2 regions of the Pseudescherichia vulneris genome follow, and region 2 is predicted to be linked to the other one. Evidence: predicted binding sites of a transcription regulator. Region 2 holds the regulator's gene; the other holds the start of a gene.

Region 1 (14,547 bases), 2.1 Mb from region 2:
GTGCCATTGTAGGCGCGCTGCTCTCTCTCGCGACCTTTAACAGTGCCTGGCCAATGATCTGGTCTATCGCCTTCTGCGCAACCAGCTCCATTCTCTTCTATCTCTACGCCAGCCGTCCTAAGCGCGGCTAGCGCCTCTCTTTAAGGGGCAAAACTGCCCCTTCATTGATACACATCATCACAATCTATTGTGAGATTGCTATCATTTGTTTCTTTTATGTAAAATCCATTTGTGTAAATGTCACACTGTTGTAGTTAAAAAGGTTGAGTTAGATCGCAGAAACGGGTAAATATACCCCCAAAAGGTGAGGTAAGGCATCATCCACCCACCCTAATAATGAGGCTGCTAACCTTGTAAATTCAAGGATGTAAGCGGTTACTGCGTCGTGACAGGCAGAAATGTCAATGATGTGTTAATATTGATGTAAATGAATTGTGAAGTGATTGCTTCGGGGAAGAACATGAATAGCTTAAATCTCTCTATTGTGCATCGGTTACCCCAAAGTTACCGCTGGCTGGCAGGCGCTGCCGGCTCGCAAGTCGAACCGATCCCATCTAACGGCCAGAGCGGTGACAACTGTCTGGTGGCGTTAAAGCTGCTGAGCCCGGACGGCGATAAAGCCTGGCCGGTGATGCACAAGCTTAGCCAGGCGCTAAACGATATCGAAGTCGACTGCTCCGTGCTGGAGTGTGAAGGCGAGCCGTGCCTGTTTGTAAATAGGCAAGATGAATTTGCCGCCACCTGCCGCCTGAAAAACTTTGGCGTGGCGATTGCCGAGCCGTTTGCCAGCACTGCACCGTTCTAAATGCTAGCTCAGCGCTAGCAGCTGGCGCGTATAGTCGTTCTGCGGATCGGCAAACACGCGCTGGCACTCTCCCTGCTCAACCACTTCACCCTGCCGCAGAATAATCACCTGGTGACACAGCGACCGCACCACCTGCAGATCGTGACTGATAAACAGATAGGCCAGCCGATGCTTCTCCTGCAACGACTTCAGCAGAGCGAGGATCTGTGCCTGCACGGTGCGATCCAGCGACGAAGTAGGCTCATCCAGCACGATCAGCTCCGGCTGTAAAATGAGCGCCCGGGCGATGGCGATCCGCTGACGCTGGCCGCCGGAGAACTCCGCCGGGTAGCGGTGGCGAGTTTCAGGATCGAGTCCCACCTCCTGCATCACCGCAATCACCCGCTCCTCGCGCGCCTGCGGCGTCAGCGCAGGCTGATGCACGCGCAGCCCCTCCTCAATAATCTGCTGCACGTCGAGGCGGGGGTTAAGCGAGGAGTTGGGATCCTGAAAAACCACCTGCATCCGGTGACGCACCGGCAGCATCTGCTTCCGCGCCCACTGATGCAGCGGCTGACCGTCAAAGTTAATTGTCCCCTGCGAGGCGATCAGGCGCAGCAGCGCCAACCCGGTGGTGCTCTTGCCCGAACCGGACTCGCCCACCAGGCCCAGGGTTTCCCCTGCCCGCAGGGTAAAGCTCAGATCCTTAACCACCGACTTATGGCCGACGACGCGCTTAAAAAGTCCCTTACGCAGCGGGAAGGCGACCCCGAGACGATCCACCTCCAACAGCGGCGGGGCATCGGACGGCAACGGAACCGGCTCGCCCGCTGGCTCGCTATTTAGCAGGCGCTGGGTATAAGCGTGCTGCGGGGCGCTAAACAGCGTTGCCGCTCGGTTCTGCTCGACGCAGCGGCCGTTATGCATCACCGCCACGCTGTCCGCCAGCCTGCGCACAATATTGAGGTTATGGGTGATAAACAGCAGGCCCATGTTTAGCTCATCACGCAGCTCGCGCAGCAGCTGTAGAATTTGCGCCTGCACCGCCACGTCCAGCGCGGTGGTAGGTTCATCGGCAATAAGCAGTTCTGGGCGGGTCAGCAGCGCCATGGCAATCATCACCCGCTGGCGCTCACCGCCGGAGAGCTGGTGCGGGAAATCGCCCAGCCGCGTGCGGGCGTTACGGATCCCTACGCGATCGAGACAGGTGAGGATCTCAGCGCGCGCCGCCTCCCGCCGCATGCCGCGATGCAGGGAGAGTACCTCATAGAGCTGCTTCTCCAGGGTATGCAGCGGATTAAGCGATACCATCGGCTCCTGGAAAATCATGGCAATCTTATTCCCGCGCACGCCGCGCAGGGTCTGCTCGCTGGCGTGGAGCAGCGATTCGCCATGAAAGCGGATATCGCCGCTGGGGTAGACCACCGGCGGGGAGGGGAGCAGGCGCAGGATCGACAGAGCGCTAACGCTTTTGCCGGAGCCGGACTCGCCGACCAGCGCCAGGGTCTCACCGGCCTCAACCTGGAGCGACAGATCGCTGACCACGGTACGCAGCTGGTCCTGATGACGGAAGGCGACCGAAAGCGAATCAATGGTGAGGAGGGGAGTCATATCAGAGCGCCTTGTTGGGATCAAACGCGTCGCGCACGGCTTCGCCAATAAAGATCAGCAGCGAAAGCAGCACCGCCACCGACAGGAAGGCGGCAATACCCAGCCACGGAGCCTGCAAATTATTTTTACCCTGTAACAGCAGCTCTCCCAGCGAAGGCGACCCCAGCGGCAGGCCAAAGCCGAGAAAGTCGAGCGAGGTCAGGGTAGTGATGGAGCCGCAGAGAATAAAGGGCAGGAAGGTGAGGGTGGCCACCATGGCGTTCGGCAGCATATGGCGGAAGATAATTCCGCGATCGCTCACCCCCAGCGCCTGCGCCGCGCGGATATAGTCAAAGTTGCGGGTGCGCAGGAATTCCGCCCGCACCACGCCCACCAGGCTCATCCAGCCGAAGATCACCGTGATCGCCAGCAGCCACCAGAAGTTTGGCTGGATCACGCTGGAGAGCAGGATGATCAGAAACAGCGTCGGCATCCCCGACCAGACCTCAATAAAACGCTGGCCCCAGAGGTCGATTTTACCCCCGTAGTAGCCCTGTAACGCTCCGGCCAGCACGCCAACCACGCTGGAGCAGAGGGTCAGCATCAGGCCAAACAGCACCGAGATCCGCGTTCCGTAGAGGATGCGCGCCAGCACGTCGCTGCCGTTGGCATCGGTTCCTAGCCAGTTCTGCGCCGAAGGGGGGGAGGGGAAAGGCGTGTCGGTCGCAAAGTTAATGCTGGTGGCCCCAAAGCGGATCGGGGCCCATAGCGCCCAGCCGTGAGTCGCAATCTGCTGTTGTAGCCACGGATCCTGATAATCGGCTGGGGTGGCAAACTCGCCGCCAAACGCGGTCTCGCTGTAATCCTTGAACACCGGGGCATACCAACGATCCTGATAATGCACCAGCAGCGGCTTATCGTTAGCGATAAGCTCTGAGCCGAGGCTGAGGACGAAAATCACCGCAAAGATCCACAGCGACCAATAGCCGCGGCGGTTATGGCGAAAGCGCGCCCAGCGGGCCTGGTTGACGTGGCTTAATCGACGCATCAGCGACCCTCAAAATCGATACGCGGATCGACCAGCGTATAGCTGATATCGCTCAGGATATTCAGCAGCAGACCAATCAGCGTGAAAATATAGAGCGTACCAAACATCACCGGATAGTCTCGCGACACGGTCGCCTCATAGCCCAGCAGGCCAAGGCCGTTGAGGGAGAACATCACCTCAATCAGCAGCGAGCCGGTAAAAAACATGCTGATAAAGGTGGCCGGGAAACCGGCGATCACCAGCAGCATGGCGTTACGGAAGACGTGGTTACGTAAGATCGCCCGCTCGCTTACCCCTTTCGCCCGGGCGGTCACCACATACTGCTTGCGGATCTCATCAAGAAACGAATTTTTAGTCAGCATGGTCAGCGCCGCGAAGCCGCCGATCACCGTCGCCAGCACCGGCAGGGTAATATGCCACAGGTAGTCGGTTATTTTTTGATACCAGGGCAGGGCGTCAAAGTTGGCGGATACCAGCCCGCGCAGCGGGAAGAGATCGTAGTAGCTGCCGCCTGCAAACAGCACAATCAGCAGGATAGCGAACAGAAAGGCAGGAATAGCGTAGCCGATAATGATAAACGCGCTGCTCCAGATATCGAAGCGGCTGCCGTTGTAGACCGCTTTGCGGATCCCCAGCGGAATCGACACCAGATAGATAATCAGCGTTCCCCACAGCCCGAGGGTAATAGAGACCGGCATGCTGTCTTTGATTAGCTGTAGCACCGAGGCGCTGCGAAACAGGCTATCGCCAAAGTCAAAGCGCACGTAGTTCCACAGCATGGTGAAGTAGCGTTCGTATAGCGGCTTATCAAAGCCGTAGCGTTTGGTGATCTCGGCGATCACCTCCGGATCCAGCCCGCGTGCGCCGCGATACTGCCCTTCACCCACGTTGCCGACCCCTGTACGGGCGTGGGTTGCGCCCATGCCTTCTCCGCCACCGCCCGGCATGCCGCCCTGTTGTCCGAACTCAATGGCGGCAATCGCCTGGTCCACCGGCCCGCCGGGCGCGATTTGGACAATAAAAAAGTTGATGGTGATGATCGCCCACAGGGTGGGGATCACCAGCAGTAGGCGGCGGATAAGATAGGCACCCATCGTCTCGTGTACTCCTTAGCGCCTGTCGGCAGGCAGTTTTGCCGCTTTATTTACGTCGTACCACCAGGTATCAAACCCGAGGGAGTAGATCGGGCGTACTTCGGGCATGGAGAACTTATCCCAGTACGCAAGGCGATCGGCCGCCATAAACCACATCGGCAGCATGTAGTAGTTCCAGGTCAGGACGCGATCCAGCGCGCGCCCGAGCGGCACAAGCTTCTCTTTATTCCCCTGGTTGGCAACGATCTGCCCCAGCAGGGCGTCGATCACCGGGCTGCTGACGCCTGGCGTATTATAGGTCGAATCAAGGTATTGCGACCCCCAGGAGATTTGCAGGTCGGTACCGGGCCACGGCGTAGCGCGCACGGTGCGTGGCATCATATCAAAGTCGCGGCTGCGCAGACGATTGGTCAGCTGGGAGTTATCCACCTGGCGAACGTTCATGACGATCCCGAGACGCTGCAAACTGTGCTGAAACGGCATTACCCACAGATTGTTGGCCCCGGCAGGCAGCAGCAGCTCAAAGCTAAAGGGTTTGCCGGTTTTAGCGTTCACTCGCTTCTGCTTTTTCAGCACCCAGCCCGCGTCATCCAGCAGCGTGCTGGCCTTCAGCAGGTTAGCACGGTCGAAGCCGTTACCCTTTGACACCGGCGGCTGATAGATCTGAGTAAACACTTCCGGCGGCAGGTCAGCCTTCATCGGGGCGAGCAGGGTGAGCTCTGCCGCATCCGGATAACCGCGCGCGGCGTACTCGGTATTCTGGAAATAGCTGTTGGTGCGGCTGTAGGCGTTATAGAACAGCGCCTTGTTCATCCACTCAAAGTCAAAGGCGAGGGTAAGCGCCTCGCGTACGCGGCGGTCACTAAACAGCGGGCGCTGGTTATTGAACGCCAGCCAGCGCGTATCCTGTGCCGATTCGTTCTTCAGCTCCTGCTTAACAATCTGGTGATTGCTGAAGTTTTTGCCGCTGTAGCGGGTGGCCCAGTTTTTGGCATCGCCCTCGGTACGCATGTCGAATGCGCCAGCCTTAAAGGCTTCAAAGGCGACGTTATCGTCGAGATAGTAGTCGTAGCGGATCGAATCGAAATTCCAGCGGCCGCGGTTAACCGGCAGATTAGCTCCCCAGTAGTCCTTCACCCGGCTGTAGACGATATACTGGCCCATGCGCCACGTGGTAATGCGGTACGGCCCGCTGCCCAGCGGCGGAGTGGCGAGGGGATCGCTGAGCTTGTGATCTTTCCAGAACTTTTCCGGCATCACCGGGAGGGTGAGCAGGCTGAGCATATCCTCTTTGCCCGGCTTCGCCAGCTTGATGCGCACCGTGAGCGGGGCGATAGCTTCCATCGTTGTGCCTTTATAGATCAGGCGAAACTGCGGCACCCCTTCGGTCATAAATTTATGGAAGGTGAAGGCGACGTCGCGGGCGGTAATGGGCGAACCGTCGTGAAAGGTGGCGCGGGGATTGAGCGCGATCTCCATCCACGAATAGTCATCGGCATAGCGTGCGACCTCAGCAATCAGCGGATAGTAGCTGCCGGGTTCATCGTCGGAGGTGGTGTAGAGCGAGTCATAGAGCGACTCGGTGCGCACGCCGGCATTGCCGCGCAGGGCAAAACGGTTGAAGTTATCGAACGTGCCAATCACCGACAGCGTAACGTTGCCGCCTTTGGGGGCCGCCGGGTTCACATAGTCAAAATGGGTAAAGTCGATAGCGTATTTCGGTTCGCCAATCACGGCGAAGGCATAGTTCTCTTTAATAGCCTGTGCCTGGCAAGTAAAGCAGATCAGGGCCAACAGCAGAGCAGAGAGGCGCGCAAACGTCATCAGGCAGTGTCCTTTTACCGAGCGCTAAGATTCAGTAAATGATAAGTGACCTTGAGGATATTGTGAATATCAATCGCGCGCTATTGCACTGGGTAGAATTTGCCTGGCAACAGGGCAAAAAAAAGCGCTGCCGGAGCAACGCTTTCATCTATTATTATGTTTTCGCGATACCGGCCAAGGGAAAACCGATCCCGAGAAGTTTGCCGCGTACGAATTAGCTGCGAGCTAAAACGCGGCGCGCTTCATTGTAGCGCTTCTTCCAGTATGGCTCATCCATGTTGGAGATCATCACACCGCTGCTGGTGGATGCATGAACAAACTGGTTGTTACCGATATAGATGCCAACGTGGCGGCCGGTAGAGCCAGCGCGGAACAGAACCAGGTCGCCGGTACGCAGGCTAGTGCGCGAAACCGATTTACCCATCTCCTGCTGTTCGTAGGTCGAACGCGGCAGCTCTAAGCCAAACTGTTCACGGAAGGTGCGCTGTACGAAACCTGAGCAGTCGATACCGCGTTTGGTATCACCGCCAAGACGGTAACGCACGCCTTTCCAGCTGGCGTATTGATCCATAATTCGCGATTTAACGTCGAGATTACGAACCATACTTTCAAATTCATCCTGAGAGGCTTGCAGTGAAGAGGCATCTTCCATGCCCACAACATGCGTCTCAGGGTGCATATTCTTTGCGGTATTTGTCGAACAAGCTGAAAGCAGTGCCGCTACTGCAATCGCGGGGATAGCCCGCCAGAGATATCTCAGGAACGGTTGAGATTTGACCATGTTGCTTATTTTCCCTTGAAGTCCTTAACGATAAATAATCGTTATAAAATGCCAAACGTGACGAGACTAATTACTTGCGCACTGAGAGACAATTCCTCTTGGTCAAATCTGTGGAGAAACGCACAAATTAATTCACAGCGGGAATATTTATCTCTGTGGGGCGAAACGTCATCGAGATTAACCGATCGTATCCCCCATTGCGAGTAGTTTTATAGGATTTTTTATAAGAAATTATGATAGACAAAGTGAAAAAAATGATTTGGGTGAAAAATGTGCGATTTAGCTTAAAAACCATTCAACTTACTAATTTGTAAACAAAATTAAATGACAATTTGATGACAAACTGCGGCGAGAGGTAAAAATTTGTGTCAGGGATCCTAATGAATCCCTGATGTCCAGTGTTAATATTAGTTTTTTAAATGTTATTAAATTGTATGTTTTTATTAGGTAGGTAATGGTTAAAGCGCGAAATGACTTTGTCACTAAATGACGTTAGCAGGATCCACGGCAGGCCAATAAGTACCGCAGAAAGGGATCCCACAGCGATATCGCTAAACCAGTGGGCGCCAATCATTACCCTTGGGAAGGCAAAAACCACAAAAATAATAAGGGCAACCGCGAAGGTTTTGCCACCAAAATAGCGCCACATGAATGTGGAAAAAATAAGCAGCATCATGCCGTGATCGCCAGGGAAACTGTCTTTAGAGGCGTCCTTAGTGGATATGTCTAACAGTTCGCTCGCGCGCCAAATATCGTTGAAATAGAGGGTAGGGCTGGCGCGTTTAACCGGATAGAGGTGCTGCGCCAGCTGGTTCACTATCAGTGCCGTGAGCAGCATCGTTAAGCCGATGGCCACAATGCGCTGGCGGCCCGCGCCGTCGGCTTTTAGCCAGAACGCGAGCATTACACAGCCCATGGCCAGCAGCGAGCAGGCGTCAAACCCCCGGTTATTGGTGATGGCCACCAGCCACAGGAAGGCGCGACTCTCCACCAGCAGATGATTGAAAAAATGAAAAATCGCGGAGTCCAGCGTAAACCACGCCCCATGATTAGCGGGCAGATACCAGGATAAAAACAGGGCCAGCCCGGCAATGTTAAGCAGTAATATAAGCGGCAGTCGATTTTTCATTAGTCCATCACGGCAGATTCTAAAGCCGCAACGTTAATCGCTATCCGCTAAACGAAGCTTCAACAGAGCGGACTGAAGCGTATTCCAGTCCACGTCCCCCTCTGCAATGAGCTCAATGCGGCTGTCCGGTGGCGCAACGCTTTGTGTCTCAATATGGAAATCGTCGCCCTGGCGATTGATACGTACCAGCCCTTCGGCAATGCGCATCACGCCTTTGACCCGTCCAACCGGGGCCAGGCGCGCCCACTCCAGAATGCCCACGGTATCAAACAGCGTTTCGGCATCAAAAATCCAGCCGCAGGCCTGATGACCCTGACCGCTGTTCAGGCTGCGCCGCCAGCGCTGGTGGGTGGGCAGGTTCAGCGCCGCCAGACCCTTTTTCTCCGCGTGGCCGTGGCTGTGCTCGGCGCTGACGGGCAGCGCGCGACGGTTGCGGCGAGGCAGATCCAGCAGCGCCGGGTCAATCTCACCTTGAGTGGCGGTAAGCAGCTGGCGATCGCCGCCGAACTGCTGCCACCACTGGGCCAGCGCCGCCTCGCTTTCCGGGATGGCGCGATCGCTTTTATTCGCCACGATAATATCTGCCGCCGCCAGCTGATCGCGGAAGTTCTCATTGCTGACCGCTTTTTCATTCAGCAGCTGGCGCGGATCAAGCAGGCAGAGGGTGGCGCGCAGGTCGATCCACGGCTCATACACTTCCGCCGTCAGGATATCGAGGATCTGCTTCGGATGGCCCAGACCGGTGGGCTCAATCAGCAGGCGATCGGGTTTACCCTGGCGCAACAGGGTATTCAGCCCCACCTGCATCGGCAGGCCGTTGACGCAGCACATGCAGCCGCCGGGGATCTCTTTGAGCAGTGCGCCGCTCTCCGCCATCAGCGCGCCGTCGATGCCGACTTCACCAAATTCATTGACCAGCACGGCCCACTTCTCGCCCTCTGGCTTGTTTTCCAGCAGATGCAATATAGAGGTGGTTTTGCCGGTGCCCAGGAAGCCGGTAATTAAATTGGTCTTAGTCACATTCGCTCCAGAAATAGTCCCGCCCGATAAAGGGCGTAAAAACAATCTCATCATCCTGGCGAAAAAAGAGTGAAAAGAGAAGCGTGAACGCGGACGGGAGCATTTTCCGTCCGCGGTAAAGGCAGGAAAGGTTAATTCTGAAGCGTAGCGATCACCGCCTGATGCGCGCCCTGGGTGGCGATGCGCTGCCAGGCCGTTTCGATACCGGAGACAAAGTCCGGGTTTTGCGCGAGGTCGCTGCCAAAGATTTCGCTGAGCGAGAGCAGGGCGGTGACGCGTTCGTGCTCGCTGCTCTGGGCGACCTTCTCGCGGAAGGTGGCCGCCAGTGGATCGCGCACGTCTATAGCGTTGCCTGCATCATCAACGCCGCTGACGTAGCGCATCCAGCCCGCGACGCCCAGCGCCAGCAGTGGCCAGGGGGTTCCACGCTGCAGATGAAGACGAATACTCTCCAGCATGCGCTGGGGGAGCTTCTGGCTGCCGTCCATCGCAATTTGCCAGGTGCGGTGCTGTAGCGCCGGGTTGGCAAAGCGCGCCAGCAGGCTCTCGGCATAGTCAGTGAGATCGACCCCGGTAATGCGCAGCGTGGGGGCCTGCTCGTCCAGCATCAGACGGCGGGCGGCGGCGCGGAAATGCGCGTCGGCCATACAGTCGTTGATGTGGGCAAAGCCTGCCAGGTAGCCTAGCCAGGCTAAAAAGGAGTGGCTGCCGTTGAGCATCCGCAGCTTCATCTGCTCCCAGGGCAGGACGTCATCGACCATCTGCACGCCTGCGGCTTCCCACTCTGGACGTCCGGCGACGAAGTTATCTTCAATCACCCACTGGATAAACGGCTCACAGCTGATGGCGCAGGGATCTTCTACCCCCAGCACCTCGGCAATCTCGGCCAGCGAGGCGTCGGTGGCCGCGGGCACAATGCGGTCGACCATCGTGCCCGGAAAACTGACCTGTTCGGCGATCCACGCCGCCAACTCGGCAGAGCGCTGCTGCGCCATCCCCAGCACGGCGTTTTTGACTACGTGGCCGTTGTCCGGAATATTGTCGCAGGAGAGGACGCTGAAGGGAGGCAGGCCCCGCTCGCGACGGCGGGAGAGAGCCTCAACCAGAATGCCCGGTGCGGAGTGCGGCTCCTGCGGATGTTGCAGATCGTGCATAATACGTTCGTTGCGGGGATCCAGTTTGCCAGTGGCCGGATCGATGCAGTAGCCTTTCTCGGTGATGGTCAGCGAGACAATCGCCACCTGCGGCTCGCAGAACTTCTCAATAATGGCCGCCAGCGAGTCGAGCTTAGCGTTAAGACACTCCTTTACCGCGCCAACAATAATCGCCTGGTTGCCCTCTGCGCCTTTCTCCAGCACGGTAAACAAATGATCCTGCTCCCGGAGCTGGGTCATTAAGGTGTCGCCGCTAAACAGGCTGATCTCGCAGATCCCCCAGTCGCCGCCCCGGGCGTTCAGCACCCGATCGGTTAACAGCGCCTGGTGGGCGCGATGAAAAGCGCCAAACCCAAAGTGGACAATGCGCGAGCGTAGCGCCTGACGATCGTACCCTGGCCGTTGAACGCTGTCCGCGAGGGCAACTGAGGCAATATTTTTCATGACCAACACACCTGATTAACTAATAATTAACAAAAAGCAGTGTAAAGTTATATGACAGCAAATTAAATTGGTGTGCCTCAAATATCTGCGTAACGTGAGCTGGATCAATCAAAACTGGTGGACCAATTGACCCTAATCGGGAAACATGTATGGTAGTCGTCATCTGTATGAGCCATATTGGTATAACAACTTTATGTGAGGTTAGGCGATGGAACACACCTGGCGTTGGTACGGTCCGAACGATCCGGTTTCTCTTGATGATGTGCGTCAGGCAGGCGCAACGGGCGTGGTCACTGCGCTGCACCATATTCCTAACGGTCAGGTTTGGCCGGTGGAAGAGATCAAACAGCGCCAGGCGCTGCTGGCCGAAAAAGGGTTAACCTGGTCGGTGGTTGAGAGCATCCCGGTGCATGAAGAGATCAAAACCCACAGCGGTCAGGTTGATACCTGGATTGCCAACTATCAGCAGAGCATCCGTAACCTTGCCGCCTGCGGCATTGATACCGTCTGCTACAACTTTATGCCCATCCTCGACTGGACGCGTACCGATCTGGAGTATGAGCTGCCGGACGGCTCCAAAGCGCTGCGTTTCGACCAGATCGCCTTTGCCGCTTTTGAGCTGCACGTTCTGAAGCGCAACGGCGCAGAAGCGGACTACAGCGAAGAGGAGCAGCGCCAGGCCAAAATCTGGTTCGACAACGCCAGCGAGGCTGAAATCGACAAGCTGACCCGCAATATCATTGCTGGCCTGCCGGGAGCGGAAGAGGGCTACACCCTGGACCAGTTCCGCGCTCGCCTGGCGGAGTATGACGGCATCAATAAAGCGCAGCTGCGGGAAAACATGGCCGTCTTTCTGCGGGCCATTGTTCCGGTGGCAGAAGAAGCTGGCGTGCGCCTGGCGGTACACCCGGACGATCCGCCGCGGCCGATCCTCGGTCTGCCGCGCATTGTCTCTACCATTGAAGATATGCAGTGGCTGAAAGAGACCGTGGACAGCATCAACAACGGCTTCACCATGTGCACCGGCTCCTACGGCGTGCGCGCCGATAACGATCTGGTGAAAATGGTGGAAACCTTCGGCGACCGCATTCACTTCACCCACCTGCGCTCAACCTGTCGGGAAGAGAATCCAAAAACCTTCCACGAGGCGGCACATCTGCAGGGCGATGTGGATATGGTGTCGGTAGTGAAAGCGATTTTGACCGAAGAGCAGCGCCGTAAACAGGCGGGCGACCTGCGTCCGATCCCGTTCCGTCCGGATCACGGTCATCAGATGCTTGACGATCTGCGTAAGAAAACCAACCCGGGCTATTCGGCGATTGGTCGCCTGAAGGGAATGGCGGAAGTGCGTGGCGTGGAGCTGGCGCTGAAGCAGGTGATGTTCCGCGATTTATTATAAGTCTGAGGTAGGCCGGGTAAGGCGTTCGCCGCCACCCGGCATTTTTAATGGTTATGGCGTTTTAATCCGCGCGGCCCATGTAGCGGCTCTCTTCGATGTGAATGCGGATCTTCTCGCCGGTGGTCAGGTATTCAGGCACCTGGATCACCAGACCGGTGCTCAGGGTCGCCGGCTTGGTGCGTGAGCTGGCCGATGCGCCTTTAATTCCCGGTGCGGTTTCCACAATCTCCAGATCCACCGTCTGCGGCAGCTCCAGCGCCAGCAGCTGACCATCCCACGTCAGAACCTGCATATCTGGCATACCGCCCTCTGGAATAAACTGCAGCTCTTCTTCAATCTGCTCTTTGGTGAAGATATACGGGGTGTAGTCTTCTTTATCCATAAAGACGTACTCGTTGCCGTCCACGTAGGAGAAGTCAACGAAGCGACGGGTCAGGGTCACGGTATCTACAATGTCATCGCCCTTGAAGCGCTCTTCCACTTTCATCCCGGTACGGACGTCGGCGAAGCGCATTTTATAGAGGGTGGCTGCACCGCGGGCGCTAGGGGATTGAATATCGATATTTTTAACAATCAGCAGCTTGCCGTTGTAGTTCAATACCATACCTTTTTTAATTTCGTTCGCTCTTGCCATGATGGATCCTGTGCGGGAAAAGTGGAAAAAATATCGCGACAAAGTACCCGCGAGGGGCGCAGTTGGCAAGCCTCTTCGCCAGGTTTTGCATCTTGACTACAAAAAGTGTTAGCGTGCGGCAAAAGGTCGGCATTTGCTGCGCGATCGATCGCTAAAAGAGAGCCGTTTATGGAGTGTCGCTCGGACTGCGGAGCCTGCTGTACCGCCCCGTCAATCAGTAGTCCTATTCCTGGGATGCCCAACGGCAAACCGGCCAACACGCGCTGCGTTCAGCTCTCAGCGGATAACCTCTGCAACATCTTCGGCTCGCCCCTGCGCCCGAAGGTCTGCTCCGGCCTACAGCCGTCCCAGGAGATGTGCCTTACCAGCCGTGACGCGGCGATAACCTGGCTGCTTGAGCTCGAAGCGGCAACCGCACCCTAAACGTCCTTAATCCGCGCCAGGCAGACGGCGGCGATCAGCACCATCACCAGTGCGAACCAGAATACGGCGTGGTAGTTCCAGAGCTCTGCCACTATCCCTGCCAGCGAACCGGCAATAATCCAGCCTACGCGTGTGGTGTTGGTATAGAGCGTGGTGGCGGCCCCGGCCTGACCCGGCATCAGATCCTGGAAATAGAGCATGCCAATCCCCGCCAGAATGCCGATATAGATGGCGTTCAGCAGCTGGAGGGCCAGCAGCAGGGCGGGGGTATGCACCGTCAGCATCCCGATATAGAACAGCAGGCCGCCCACTACCGCAATACGCATCAGGAAGCGTTTACCGAAGCGCTTTGCATAGTAGCCGGCAATCAGCATCGTCGGGATCTCCAGCCCGGCGGCGGTGCCCATCATCACGCCAGCCAGCTTCTCCGGCAGGTGCAGTTCATCAATGATAAACAGCGGCATATTGATAATGTAGAGGCTGTTGGTGCCCCACATCAGGGTGCAGATAGTAAACAGCAGCAGGGCATCGCGACGGTTGGTGCGCGGGGCTTCTACCACGCCACTGGCGAGGCGCGGCTCCTTACGCATCGCAGGCAGGAAAAGCCAGACCATCACGCCACAGACGATAAAAGCGACCCCCGCGCTGAGGTACATAGCGGTAAAGCCAAACCCCATCGCCAGGGCGTAGGCCAGCGGCGGGCCAATGACCCATGCGAGTGACACCTGAGCGCGCAGTATCGAGCTGAACATCACCGCTTCCCGGCCGGTCTGGTCGGCGTGCTCGCGAGCGAGGGCGAACATCTGCGGGTTGGCGGTAGAGCCAAAGCTGCTCAGGAATACGCCGATAAACAGCAGAATAAAGTAGTTGCGGTTCCAGGCAAACAGCAAGCAGGCCAGCATGCCGAGCAGGCAGCAGAAAACGATCAGGTTTTTGCGGCTCCCTTTGCGGTCGGATCGCCCAGCCAGAAACTGGCTCACCAGAATGCCGATCACCGCGCTGCCGGTGAAGAAGAAACCCACCATCGCCGGACGAGCGTGGACCTCGTTGGTCAGAAACAGGCTCAGGGTCGGGGTCTGTAACGCGCCGGCGATACCGGTTAAAAAGGCAACGATCAGGAACGCGGCAGAGGTGAAATCAACGGGTCTGTTGGCAGCGTCAGCAGGAGAAGTTTGCATCTTTTACTATTGTTTAGGATAGAGAGACGCGGAGTTTACGCCGCT
Region 2 (6,584 bases):
AAAGCGCATCCCCGACTGGCTGGCACCCTATCTGGAGGCATAGATGATTATTCCCTGGCAAGAGGTTCCACCCGAGACGCTCTACAGCCTGATTGAGAGCTTTGTCTTGCGCGAAGGCACCGATTATGGTGAACATGAGCGTTCGCTTGAGCAAAAGGTTGCCGACGTAAAGCGTCAGTTGGAAACGGGTGAGGCCGTGCTGGTGTGGTCAGAGCTACACGAGACGGTCAATATTATGCCCCGTAAACAGTTTCGCGAATAACGCTGCGTCAGGCGATCCGCCCTCTTCTGCTGTTTATCAGGGAGTCGTTCGCTATGTCAGCCAAACATCCGGTGATTGCTGTGACAGGTTCCAGCGGTGCAGGAACCACCACCACCAGCCTCGCCTTTCGTAAAATTTTTTCTCAGCTCGGGCTGCGCGCCGCCGAGGTGGAGGGCGATAGCTTCCACCGCTATACCCGTCCGGAGATGGATATGGCAATCCGCAAGGCGCGCGATGCCGGGCGGCATATCAGCTACTTTGGCCCGGACGCCAACGATTTTGGCCTGCTGGAGCAGACCTTTATCGAGTATGGTCACAACGGCACCGGGCAGGCGCGCAAGTATCTGCACACCTACGACGAAGCCGTGCCGTGGAACCAGGTTCCGGGCACCTTTACGCCGTGGCAGCCGCTGCCGGAACCTACCGATATTCTGTTTTATGAGGGGTTGCACGGCGGCGTGGTGACGCCCCAGCACGACGTGGCACGCCATGTGGATCTGCTGGTGGGGGTGGTGCCGATTATCAACCTGGAGTGGATCCAGAAGATGATCCGCGACACCAGCGAGCGCGGCCACTCCCGGGAGACGGTGATGGACTCGGTGGTACGCTCAATGGATGACTATATCAACTTCATTACGCCGCAGTTCTCCCGCACCCACATCAACTTCCAGCGCGTCCCCACGGTCGACACCTCAAACCCTTTCGCAGCCAAAAATATTCCCTCGCTGGACGAGAGCTTTGTGGTGATCCACTTCCGCGATCTGGAGGGGATAGATTACCCCTGGCTGCTGGCGATGCTGCAAGGCTCGTTTATCTCCCATATCAATACCCTGGTGGTGCCGGGCGGCAAAATGGGGCTGGCGATGGAGCTGATCATGCTGCCGCTGGTGCAGCGGCTGATGGAAGGCAAGAAGATTGAATAAGGCAATGCGCGTCATGTAGGCCCGGTAAGCGCAGCGCCACCGGGCATAAAATCATCCCTCAATCACTTCGTATGAATGGGTGATGTTAACCGCTTTCTCCAGCATCAGCGCCACGGAGCAGTACTTCTCCGCCGAGAGATCTACCGCGCGGGATACCGCCGCATCCTTCAGTTCTTTGCCGGTAACGATAAAGTGCAGGTTGATGTGGGTGAAGAGACGCGGGGCCTCTTCCCGGCGCTCGGAGGTCAGCTTCACTTCGCAATCGGTCACGCTATGACGGCCTTTCTGCAGGATCGACACCACGTCGATGGCGCTGCATCCGCCTGCCGCCATCAGCACCATCTCCATCGGGCTGGGGGCTTTATCCCCGGAGTTGCCGTCCATTAAAACCTGATGGCCAGAGGCGGATTCGCCGAGGAACGTTAACCCTTCAACCCATTTTACGCGTGCTTGCATTTTCATCACTCCAGAGTGGCAATTTTCCCGACAGATTACGCGCGCCGAGTAAAACGCGCAACGGAAGGCGACATCCATCAAGCTGAAGCGAGACACCAGGAGACACACGGCAAAAGCTATGCTAAAACAGTCGGGATGCTACGGTAATGTATTGACATTATGCAGGTATGCAGAGGACTTCAACCATTACAGGCCGCACGCTTATATTGACGGCCCCCTTCCCAGGATTCGGGAAGCATATGATTGCAACCCCAGCCGCCGGATGCGTCCCGCGACTGGCGCCAGCTTATAACAGAGGATAACCGCGCATGGTGCTTGGCAAACCACAAACAGACCCGACTCTCGAATGGTTCTTGTCTCATTGCCACATTCATAAGTACCCATCGAAGAGCACGCTGATTCACCAGGGTGAAAAAGCGGAAACGTTGTACTACATCGTCAAAGGCTCAGTGGCAGTGCTCATCAAGGACGAAGAAGGGAAAGAGATGATCCTCTCTTACCTGAACCAGGGCGACTTTATCGGTGAACTGGGCCTGTTTGAAGAGGGCCAGGAGCGCAGCGCATGGGTACGGGCGAAAACCGCCTGTGAAGTGGCCGAAATTTCCTATAAAAAATTCCGTCAGCTGATCCAGGTCAACCCGGATATTCTGATGCGTCTTTCGTCGCAGATGGCACGCCGCCTGCAGGTCACTTCTGAGAAAGTGGGTAACCTCGCCTTCCTCGACGTCACCGGCCGCATCGCGCAGACCCTGCTGAACCTGGCTAAACAGCCGGACGCCATGACCCATCCGGACGGGATGCAGATCAAAATCACCCGCCAGGAGATCGGCCAGATCGTCGGCTGCTCCCGTGAAACCGTAGGCCGTATTCTGAAGATGCTGGAAGATCAGAACCTGATCTCCGCGCACGGCAAAACCATCGTCGTCTACGGAACACGTTAAGCTTTAAGAACGGCGTATCGCCTCTGCGGACGCCGTTTTTGCTCTTCTCCTCATGTGGCGCAGGTTAATCTACCACCCCGAAGTTAACTACGCACTGCGGCAAACGCTGGTGCTGTGTCTTCCTGTGGCCATCGGTCTGGCGCTGGGTCATCTTCAGCATGGTCTGCTATTCTCGCTGGTGCCCGCCTGCTGCAACATTGCCGGTCTTGATACGCCGCACAAACGCTTCTTTAAGCGCCTGGTTATCGGCGGCTCGCTGTTTGCTGGCTGTAGCCTGGCGGTGCAGCTGCTGCTGGGGGCCAACGTTGCGCTCCCGCTGATCCTCGCCGGATTGGCAATGCTGCTGGGCGTCACGGCGGAAATCAGTCCTCTACACGCACGTCTGCTGCCCGCTTCGCTTATCGCCGCTATCTTTACCCTCAGCCTGGCGGGCAATATGCCGGTCTGGGAACCGCTGCTCATCTACGCCCTGGGCACGCTCTGGTATGGCGCATTTAACTGGTTCTGGTTTTGGCTGTGGCGCGAGCAGCCCCTGCGCGAATCATTGAGCCTGCTCTACCGCCAGCTCGCCGATTACTGCGAGGCGAAATACAGCCTGCTGACGCAGCACGCCGATCCGGAGAAGGCCCTGCCGCCGCTGCTGGCGCGTCAGCAAAAGGCGGTGGATCTCATCAGCCAGTGCTATCAGCAGCTGCATATGCTCGCCGCCAACCAGCATAACGACTACAAGCGTCTGCTGCGGGCGTTTCAGGTGGCGCTGGATCTGCAGGAGCACATCTCGGTCAGCCTGCACCAGCCGGAAGAGGTGCAGAAGCTGGTGGAGCGCAGCCACGCCGAAGCGGTGATCCGCTGGAATGCGCAGGTGGTCGCTGCCCGGCTTCGGGTGCTGGCAGACGACATTCTGTACCATCGCTACCCGACCCGCTTCACCATGGAGAAGCAGATTGGTGCCCTGGAGAAGATCGCCCGCCAACATCCGCAAAATCCGGTTGGGCAGTTCTGCGCCTGGCACTTTAGCCGCATCGCCCGCGTGCTGCGCACCCAGCGCCCACTCTATACCCGCGACCTGATGGCCGACCAGCAGCGCCGCCAGCCGCTGTGGGAGGCGCTCAAGAGTTATCTGTCGCTGAAATCTCCGGCGCTGCGCAATGCCGCCCGCATCAGCGTCATGTTGAGCATCGCCAGCCTGATGGGCAGTGCCCTGCATCTGCCGAAGCCCTACTGGATCCTAATGACGGTGCTGCTGGTTACGCAGAACGGCTACGGCGCTACTCGGGTACGTATTTTACATCGGGCGGCAGGCACACTGGCAGGGTTAACGGTTGCTGGCGTTGCCCTGCACTTCCATGTTCCGGAGGGGTATACCCTGCTGGGCATGCTATTTATCACGCTAATCAGCTACCTGATCATTCGCAAGAGCTACGGCTGGGCGACGGTAGGATTCACCATTACGGCGGTGTACTCGATTCAAATTCTGACCCTGAGCGGCGAGAATTTTATCGTTGCCCGGCTGATCGATACCCTGATTGGCTGCCTGATCGCCTTCGGCGGGATGGTCTGGCTCTGGCCGCAGTGGCAGAGCGGTCTACTGCGGAAAAACGCCCATGATGCCATTGAGAAGGATCAGGATGCGATTCGCCTGATCCTCAGCGACGATCCGCAGCCGACGCCGCTGGCCTACCAGCGGATACGGGTCAACCAGGCGCACAACGCCCTCTTTAACTCGCTGAATCAGGCGATGCAGGAGCCGGGGTTCAATACCCACTATCTGGAAGACATGAAGCTCTGGGTGACCCATAGCCAGTTTATCGTCGAGCATATTAACGCCCTGACAACGCTGGCTCGGGAGCATGCCATGCTGACGCCGGACCTGACCCAGCGCTATCTGGAGTCATGCGAAATTGCGCTTCAGCGCTGCCAGCAGCGGCTGGACTATGACGGGGCCGGAGCATCCGGGGACGCGAATATTCTTGAAGCGCCGGAGACGCGCACCCACGGCCCAATGAGCCCGATGGAGATGCATCTCCAGCGTATTATCGGGCATCTGAACAGCATGCACACCATCTCATCGGTGGCATGGCGTCAGCGCCCGCATCATGGCATCTGGCTTAATCGCCGGTGGAGTAAAGATTAAGCCCGGACAAGGTTGGCTACCGCCACGGCAAAGCGCTGCATGCCTTCATCAATATCCTGCTCGCTGACCACCAGCGACGGGGCAAAGCGCATCACGTCTGGCCCGGCGTTCAGCACCATCACGCCCTCATCGGCGGCCGCGTAAAGCAGATCGCGGGCGCGCCCCTTGTACTGCGGTTTTAGCTCGGCACCAATCAGCAGGCCCATGCCGCGAATATCGCTGAACACGTCAAACTGCTCGTCGATCTGCTGTAAATGTTTGACGAAGCGCTGTCGCTTCTCGCTAACGCCTTGCAGCACCTCAGTCGAGCTAATAATGTCAAAGGCTGCACCCGCCACCGCGCAGGCCAGCGGGTTGCCGCCGTAGGTCGAACCGTGGGAGCCCACGTGGAAGGCGTTGGCAATCGCCTCGGTGGTCAGCACGGCGCTGATAGGGAAACCGCCACCCAGCGCCTTGGCGCTGGTGAGGATATCCGGCGTTACGCCGTAGTGCATGTAGGCAAAGAGATCGCCGCTGCGCCCCATCCCGCACTGCACTTCATCAAAGACCAGCAGCGCCTGGTGCTGGTCGCACAGCTCGCGCAGGCCCTGTAAGAATTCTGGCGTGGCGGCAGTCACGCCCCCCTCCCCCTGCACCGGCTCAACCACCACCGCACAGGTGTGATCGTCCATCACCGCTTTCACCGCATGAAGATCGTTGAACGGCACGTGGATGATATCGGCGGGTTTCGGTCCGAAGCCGTCGGAGTATTTCGGCTGGCCGCCGACCGAGACGGTAAACAGCGAACGTCCGTGGAAGGCGTTATGGAAGGCGATGATTTTGGTTTTGTACGGACTGTGGCGCGTAGAGGCGTAGTAGCGCGCCAGCTTAAAGGCGGTTTCGTTGGCCTCGGTGCCGGAGTTCATAAACAGCACGCGCTCGGCAAAGGTGACGTCGATAATCTTACGCGCCAGGCGCAGCGCTGGCTCGTTGGTAAAGACATTGCTGGTATGCCACAGGGTTTCGCCCTGGCTCTTCAGCGCCTCCACCAGTGCAGGATGGCAGTGGCCCAGCGCCGTGACGGCAATCCCGCCCGCGAAATCAACATACTCCTTGCCCTGCTGATCCCACACTCGACTGCCTTTGCCCTTCACCGGAATAAACTCCGCCGGTGCATAAACGGGCAGAATTACTTCGTCAAATGTTGCGCGCGTAACTGCGTTCTGTTCAGTTGCCATGTCATGCCCATCCGTTATATGCAGCAATGATTATGAAAATATAATCACAAAATATGCATAAAAAATCAGTGCATGGCAACTAAAAATCGGCCTGGTTAAGAAAGTTTGCCAGCAGCGCGTGCCCCTGCTCGCTCAGGATGCTCTCCGGGTGGAACTGCACGCCCTCTAGATCCCACTCCCGATGACGAATCGCCATAATCTCTTGGGTATCGCTCCAGGCGGTCACCTCGAAACAGTCGGGCAGCGTCGCGGGATCGATTAGCAGCGAGTGGTAGCGGGTGACGGTAAGCGGATTGTTGAGGCCGTGGAACACGCCCTGGCCGCTGTGGGTAATTGGCGAGGTTTTGCCATGCATCACCTTCTGCGCCCGCACGATGGTCGCGCCAAACACCTGAGCAATCGCCTGGTGGCCCAGGCAGACCCCGAGGATCGGCAGCTTACCGGCGTAGTGACGGATGACCTCCAGCGATATGCCCGACTCGTCCGGCGTGCAGGGGCCGGGCGAGATCACGATCTTCTCCGGAGCCAGCGCCGCGATATCGGCGAGGGTTATCTCGTCGTTGCGCTTCACCACGACCTCAGCGCCGAGCTCGCAGAAGTACTGATAGAGGTTCCAGGTAAAGGAGTCGTAGTTGTCGATAAGCAGGATCA

What was found. The regulator CRP, encoded in region 2, controls carbon source genes, mostly activating them, when cyclic AMP is high. The targets are predictions, from matches to a motif close to ATGTGANNNNNNTCACAT.
Region 1: FN633_RS13965 (mannitol dehydrogenase family protein) is a predicted target of CRP. The motif match lies at 10,934-10,951, and genes of this name have one in related genera.

The regions. Positions count from the first base shown of each region.
Region 1 is NZ_LR607338.1:3,343,155-3,357,701, forward strand. It holds gene FN633_RS13920 (Bcr/CflA family multidrug efflux MFS transporter) at 1-131, shown strand, start outside; gene FN633_RS13925 (YejG family protein) at 461-805, shown strand; gene yejF (microcin C ABC transporter ATP-binding protein YejF) at 809-2,395, opposite strand; gene FN633_RS13935 (microcin C ABC transporter permease) at 2,397-3,422, opposite strand; gene FN633_RS13940 (microcin C ABC transporter permease YejB) at 3,422-4,516, opposite strand; gene FN633_RS13945 (extracellular solute-binding protein) at 4,532-6,340, opposite strand; gene mepS (bifunctional murein DD-endopeptidase/murein LD-carboxypeptidase) at 6,555-7,121, opposite strand; gene FN633_RS13955 (phosphatase PAP2 family protein) at 7,537-8,250, opposite strand; gene FN633_RS13960 (CobW family GTP-binding protein) at 8,284-9,270, opposite strand; gene FN633_RS13965 (mannitol dehydrogenase family protein) at 9,402-10,868, opposite strand; gene uxuA (mannonate dehydratase) at 11,077-12,267, shown strand; gene yeiP (elongation factor P-like protein YeiP) at 12,329-12,901, opposite strand; gene FN633_RS13980 (YkgJ family cysteine cluster protein) at 13,070-13,324, shown strand; gene setB (sugar efflux transporter SetB) at 13,321-14,502, opposite strand.
Region 2 is NZ_LR607338.1:1,242,754-1,249,337, forward strand. It holds gene FN633_RS05110 (hydrolase) at 1-43, shown strand, start outside; gene FN633_RS05115 (YheU family protein) at 44-262, shown strand; gene FN633_RS05120 (phosphoribulokinase) at 316-1,185, shown strand; gene FN633_RS05125 (OsmC family protein) at 1,237-1,641, opposite strand; gene crp (cAMP-activated global transcriptional regulator CRP) at 1,950-2,582, shown strand; gene FN633_RS05135 (YccS/YhfK family putative transporter) at 2,635-4,716, shown strand; gene argD (bifunctional acetylornithine/succinyldiaminopimelate transaminase) at 4,713-5,933, opposite strand; gene pabA (aminodeoxychorismate synthase component 2) at 6,013-6,584, opposite strand, start outside.